Regions from separate parts of the Pseudoduganella sp. GCM10020061 genome, predicted to be linked through region 1. Evidence: predicted binding sites of a transcription regulator. Region 1 holds the regulator's gene; the other holds the start of a gene.

What was found. The regulator LexA, encoded in region 1, represses DNA repair genes until DNA is damaged. The targets are predictions, from matches to a motif close to ACTGTATNNNNATACAGT.
Region 2: the regulator LexA is predicted to act here: its motif matches at 1,642-1,659, upstream of recA (recombinase RecA).

Annotation. Positions count from the first base shown of each region.
Region 1 is NZ_JBHUJS010000012.1:65,662-69,067, forward strand. Features, by position in the region: gene rpsF (30S ribosomal protein S6) at 1-175, opposite strand, end outside; gene ACFSQR_RS16010 (DUF4124 domain-containing protein) at 446-886, opposite strand; gene lexA (transcriptional repressor LexA) at 1,068-1,703, shown strand; gene ACFSQR_RS16020 (hypothetical protein) at 1,870-2,436, opposite strand; gene ACFSQR_RS16025 (cystathionine gamma-synthase family protein) at 2,475-3,406, opposite strand, start outside.
Region 2 is NZ_JBHUJS010000003.1:757,408-760,813, forward strand. Features, by position in the region: gene recX (recombination regulator RecX) at 58-510, opposite strand; gene recA (recombinase RecA) at 517-1,590, opposite strand; gene ACFSQR_RS10815 (response regulator) at 1,712-2,395, shown strand; gene ACFSQR_RS10820 (sensor histidine kinase N-terminal domain-containing protein) at 2,449-3,406, shown strand, end outside.

The DNA of each region.
Region 1 (3,406 bases):
AGTGTGCCTTTGGCAGCTTCTGGATCTGGTATGCCATCTGGCGGCGGCCCCAGTCTTCCACGCGATGGACGTTACCGCCACGGGTCGTGACCGTGGTCTTGTAGCGCTCGATCATCGCCGGAACTTGCTCGCTCTGGTCCGGGTGGACGATAAAAACGATTTCATAATGACGCATCAATAACTCCTTAAGGACGTTTAAACAAATGCCCACCCCGGCGTCAAGACGGGTGTGGGAAGGGAAAGCCGGCAATTATAACGCGATCGGCGCTGCGGTTCAAGTAGGGGAGTATCCGCTCGGAAACGCGCGCTGCGCGGATACCCCTAGGGGGTATGCGGTTTGCACGGAAGCGGCGCGAAAAACAGGGGGAGTATGCGGGCGCCCGTGGGCGCGGACGGCGGTGTGGGGGCACCGGCGCCGTCCGCGCCCGGGCGGTACTGCGCTTGCTCAGCGGCCGGCCAGGTGGCGCGGCTCGTTGTCCAGGATCGTCAGCGTGGTGTGCGCGGCGCGCAGGGTGGCGGCGTCGGTCGCGAAGATGCGGGTCGGCGCCGGGCGCGACATGCGCTTGTACGCTTCGCGCCTGCTGCGCGGGCCGAATTCGTCCGGCGGCAGCGTGATCCGCACCACCCCGCCTACCACGCGCGCCGGGTTGTTCGGGTACTGGTAACCGGTGTCTTCCGGCCAGCTGGACGGCGACGGCGACGGCGCCGCCAGCTGCGGACTGCCGTTCTCGTCGGTCGGCACGACCACCACCGCGTTCGGGCAAGGCATGTCGGTCAAGGTGACGCGGCCCTGCTCATCGGTGCATTTAACGACGTCCGCCTGGGCCAGGCCGGCGGGCCCGGCCACGCACGCGGCCCACAATGCAAGTATGGGAATGCGTTTCATGATGATGTCCTTTTGTCTATGTTGACATCATCGCGCGGCACCGCCCTCCCCTCTGTTCGCCCTCCCACAAAGCCCTGTAGGACCGCAGCGCGTCAGAATGCAGGCATAGACCACATTTTCCTTGCATTATGCGAAATACTGTACAAAAATACAGGCTGGTCTAACATACAGCCGAATAACCATGCTCAAGCTCACCGCCCGGCAGGAACAAATCCTCAACCTGATCAAGGAAGCCATCGACAACACCGGCTTCCCGCCGACCCGCGCGGAAATCGCGCAGGAGCTGGGCTTCAAGTCCGCCAACGCGGCCGAAGAGCACCTGCAGGCGCTGGCGCGCAAGGGCGCGATCGAGATCTCGCCGGGCACCTCGCGCGGCATCCGCCTGCTGGGCGCGGCCGCCGAGGCGCCGCCTGCGGTGCCGGCTGCGCTGATGATGGCGCTGCCGCTGGTGGGCCGGGTCGCCGCGGGTTCGCCGATCCTTGCGACCGAGCATGTGGAAGCGACCTACAGCGTGGATGCGGCCATGTTCTCGGCCAAGCCGGACTTCCTGCTGAAGGTGCGCGGCTGGTCGATGCGCGATGCCGGCATCAACGACGGCGATTTGCTGGCGGTGAAAAAGGTGGACAGCGCGAAGAACGGCCAGATCGTGGTCGCCCGCATCAACGACGACGTCACGGTCAAGCGCTACCGCAAGACCGGCTCGACCATCGAGCTGCTGCCGGAGAACCCGGACTTCAAGATCATTACCGTCAATCCGGAGGCGGATGACTTTGCGCTGGAAGGCCTGGCGGTCGGCCTGATGCGCACCTGGCATTAAGAAATTGGTTGTCGTCCCAGCGAAGGCTGGGACCCATACGGAGTTTCCGGGCTTTTGGCCTGTTCCACTGAACGAACGGTGTATGGATCCCAGCTTTCGCTGGGATGACTATCGCTCGCGTTAAAGGCCAGGGAGCGTCCCCTGCCGGGGACAGCCCCTGTCGACCTTAGTGGCCGGCGCTCGGGATGGTGGTGGGGCGGCGCACCCGGTCCCCGCCGTACTCTTCCTGGATATGCTTGGTTGTCTCGTTGTGATCCTTGACCCAGGCATCCGTCGCGACGCGCCAGGCATCGTAGTCCGCCATGATGGTCTTGGCCTTGACGCTGGCCGTCAGCCCTACTTCCGCCTGCGCCGCCTTGATGCGCGCAATCGCCTTCTCCCTCTCCTCCGGCGTCATCAGCGCGAACACGTCCTTCGGGATGCGCGCTTCCGGCGCTTCCTTCTTGTTCAGGTTATCGACGAAGCGGTTGTAGCAGTGCTGCCATTTGGTGACGCGCTCGCCCACCGCCGTGATCTCGGCATTGTCCTTGGAGATCTGCGGAATGCGCGGCGTGCGGCAGGCGAACTCGCCCGACTTGAGCTCGTACCCGTCGTAGCGCGTGGTCCACTGCTCGATCTCGGCCTTGCGCGCCTCGCGCTGCTGCGCCAATTCGGGCGTCACCGGCTTCGACTGCCCGGCGGCGAATACTGGGGCGCTGATCGCCAGCGCAAAGCAGAACAGGAATTTGGTCATGTTGTCGTCGGAGGTCAGTGGGTCGGTCGGTTGATCGGTTATGCGTCCAGCGCGTTGCGGAAGTCCGCCAGCAGGTCGTCCTGGTCTTCGATGCCGACCGAGACGCGGATCAGCGATTCGGCGATCCCCATCTGCGCGCGGCGCTCGGCGCCCATCTCGAAGAAGATCGTATGCGCCACCGGGATGACCAGCGTGCGCGTATCGCCCAGGTTGCTGGCCGGGATGCCGACCGTCATGCGGTTCAGGTAATCGAAGCAGTCGATGCCGTCCTTCAGCTCGAACGACAGCAGCGAGCCGCAGCTGCGGAACAGCGAAGCGGCCAGCGCGTGCTGCGGATGGGATTCCAGGCCGGGGTAGTACACATGGGCCACGCGCGGATCCGCTTCCAGCATGCGCGCCAGCGCCAAGGCATTGGACGCGGCGCGCTCCATGCGCAGCGCCAGCGTCTCGGCGCCCACCGCGATGTGGTGCGCCGCTTCCGGACCGAGCGCCGCGCCGAAGTCGCGCAGCGCCTTGGCGCGCAGCTGCGCCAGGCCCCACATGCGCGGCGGGTTCTTCTTGTAGCTGTCGAAGATGTTGGGGTACGCCTGCCAGTCGTAGGCGCCCGTATCGGTGATGCAGCCGCCCAGCGCATTGCCATGGCCGCCGATCGACTTGGTCAATGCATTGACCACCAGCCCCGCGCCCACGTCCTTCGGGCGGAACAGGTAGGGCGTGGTCATGGTGTTGTCCACCACGTACAGGATACCGCGCTCGGCGCACAGCTGGCCGATGCGTGCCAGGTCGGCGACCTGGGTGCGCGGATTGGCGATCGTCTCGACGAACACCAGGCGGGTCCGCGGCGTGATGGCCGCTGCCACATTGGCCACGTCGGTCGCATCGGCAAAGCTCACGCCCACGCCCTGCCCCGCCACCGTATTCCACAGGCTGTTGGTGTTCCCGAACAGGAAGCTGGACGACACCACGTGGT
Region 2 (3,406 bases), on a different contig from region 1:
GAAGACGCTCCGGTTTTGCTGCGGGTTTGGGGACTCCCCGAGGGCAGTCCCCAGTCTCTATTCGTCGTCGAGGGTGCCTTGCATGGCGGTACGGACGGCGCGCTGGGAGAAGCCGCGGGCCAGCAGGAAGCGGGCCTGTTTCGCCCGCCCGGCCGGGTCCTCCGCCACCTTGCCGAACTTGCGCTGCCAGACTTCGCAGGCGCGCGCGGTCTCGTCCTGCGCCAGGCCGGCCTTCAGTGCATCCAGCGCTTCGCCCTTGATGCCGTGGCTTTGCAGCTCGGCGACGATGCGGCTGTTGCCGTAGCGCGCGCCCTTGCGGTGCACCAGCGATTCGGCAAAACGCTCCTCCGACAGCCAGTTGTTCTTCTCAAGGAAGTCGAGCAGGGCGCCAACGTCGTCGCCCTCCTCGGCATACTTGGCCAGCTTGCGGCCCAGCTCGATCCGGCTGTGCTCCCGCAGCGACAAGAACCGCAGGGCACGCGCCTTCAGGCTTAACTGCTGGGCGGCCATGGCAGCTTAGTCGACGGCCTTGAGCTTGGGCGCCGGCGCGTTTTCGTCGACGATCACCGGCAGCGGGCGCACGCCCAGGGCCGCACGGACCTTGTTTTCGATTTCGCGGGCCAGCGCTGGACGCTCCTTCAGGTAGGTGCGTGCGTTGTCCTTGCCCTGGCCGATCCGTTCGCCTTCGTAGCTGTACCACGAGCCGGACTTCTCGATGACCTTGTTGTCGGCGCCCAGGTCCAGGATTTCGCCTTCGCGGGAGGTGCCTTCTCCATACAGGATGTCGAAGTGCGCTTCCTTGAACGGTGGCGCGATCTTGTTCTTGACGACCTTGACCTTGGTCTCGTTGCCGATCACCTCGTCGCCGGACTTGATCGAGCCGGTGCGGCGGATGTCCAGGCGCACGGAGGCGTAGAACTTGAGCGCGTTGCCGCCGGTGGTGGTTTCCGGCGAGCCGAACATGACGCCGATCTTCATGCGGATCTGGTTGATGAAGATGACCAGGGTGTTGGTGCGGTTGATGGTGCCGGTCAGCTTGCGCAGCGCCTGGGACATCAGGCGGGCCTGCAGGCCAGGCAGCGAGTCGCCCATGTCGCCTTCGATCTCGGCGCGCGGGGTCAGCGCGGCGACCGAGTCGACCACGATCAGGTCCACGGAGCCGGAGCGCACCAGCGCATCGCAGATTTCCAGTGCCTGCTCGCCGGTATCCGGCTGGGAGATCAGGAGTTCGGACAGGTTGATGCCAAGCTTCTGGGCGTAGGTGACGTCCAGCGCGTGCTCGGCGTCGATGAACGCGCAGGTGCCGCCCATTTTCTGCATCTGGGCGATGGTTTGCAGCGTCAGCGTGGTTTTACCCGACGATTCCGGGCCGTAGATCTCGACCACGCGGCCGCGCGGCAGGCCGCCGACGCCCAGGGCGATGTCGAGGCCGAGCGAGCCGGTCGACACGGTCTGCACTTCTTCCACTGGTGCGGACGCATCCAGCTTCATCACCGAGCCCTTGCCAAACTGTTTTTCAATCTGGGCCAGCGCGGCGGCGAGGGCCTTGGCCTTTTCTGCGCCGGATACTGCCGTTTTTTTATCGTCCATTGTCATCTTTCAGTCTAAGATTGCGCCAGGGAGCTGCGTTTCACTTTCGATACTGTATAAAAGAACAGTAGTTTTTGCAAGCAGCATTTTTAACCGTGGCTGATTTGAATCAAATTCGATCATGCGTATTCTACTTGCCGAAGACGACAGCGTCCTCGCCGACGGCCTGACCCGCTCCCTGCGCCAGTCCGGCTACGCCATCGATTGCGTGAAGAACGGACAGGAAGCCGATACCGCCCTGCTCACCCAGGAATTCGATCTCCTCATCCTCGACCTCGGTCTCCCTAAACTCTCCGGACTGGAAGTCCTGAGCCGCCTGCGCGCGCGCAATTCGCGCCTGCCCGTGCTGATCCTCACGGCGGCTGATTCGGTCGAGCAGCGCGTGAACGGCCTGGACCTGGGCGCGGACGACTACATGGCCAAGCCTTTCGCGCTGTCGGAACTGGAAGCACGCGTGCGCGCCCTCACCCGGCGCGGCCAGGGCGGCGGCAGCGCGACCGTGCGCCACGGCCCGCTGGTGTACGACCAGGTCGGGCGCAGCGCCTATATCAATGACCAGATGCTGGACCTGTCCGCGCGCGAACTGGGCCTGCTCGAAGTGCTGCTGGCCCGCACCGGGCGGCTGGTGTCGAAGGAGCAGCTGGTCGACCACCTGTGCCAGTGGGGCGAGGAAGTGTCCAACAACGCGATCGAGGTGTATGTGCACCGGCTGCGCAAGAAGATCGAGACCGGCGGCATCCGCATCGCCACCGTGCGCGGGCTGGGCTACTGCCTCGAGAAATTCCAGGATCCGGCGCCGCGGTGAACAGCAGCGAAGATGCCGGCTCTTTAGCGAAAGACCAGGTCCTTGCCGGGGACATTCCCCTGCCCGTGGACGACCCGCCCCAGCTCTACGAGCCGCCCAGCCCGGAGCCGGAGGAAAGCATCCAGCACTCGCTGTTCGGCGAGATCCTCGACTGGATGCTGGCGCCGCTGCTGCTGCTCTGGCCGATGAGCATCGCGATCACCTACCTGGTCGCCAAGTCGATCGCCAACCAGCCGTTCGACCGCGCGCTGGAGGACCGCGTCTCGCTGATCGCGCAGCAGGTACGCGAGGTGGACGGCAAGCTGGTGGCGCAGGTCTCGCCCGCCGCCCGCGAATTCCTGCGCGCCGACGATACCGATGCGGTGTTCTTCCAGGTGGCAGCCCCAGGCGGCCGCGTGCTCGACGGCGACCGGGACCTGCCCGCCCCCGCGCAGGATAGGCCGGCTCGCACCGGCGAGGTCCGCTTCCGCAACGATTCCTTCCACAACACGCCGGTCCGCGTTGCCTACGCCTGGGTCAATCCGCCCGTCGCCGCCACGCACAACGGCGGCACGCGGCCAGCACTGGTGCAGGTCGCCGAGACGCTGGACAAGCGCGGCCAGCTCGCCAACGAGATCATCAAAGGCGTGATCCTGCCCCAGTTCATCATCCTGCCGATCGTGCTGGCACTGGTGTGGTTCGCGCTCACGCGCGGCCTGTCGCCGCTGGCCGAACTGCAGGCGCGCATCCGCGCACGCCGCCCGGACGACCTGTCGCCGATCGACGCGCGCCACGTGCCGGAGGAGATCACGCCGCTGGTCGGTTCGCTCAACGACATGCTGGACCGCCTGTCGCAAACCATCGAGATGCAGAAGCGCTTCATCGCCGATGCCGCGCACCAGATGAAGACGCCGCTGGCGGGCATGCGCATGCAGTCCGAGCTCGCCCTGCGCCAGGACGATGCCGCGGAAATCCACCGCTCGCTGGAGCAACTGGCCAAGAGCTCCGATTCGGCCACGCGCCTGGTGAACC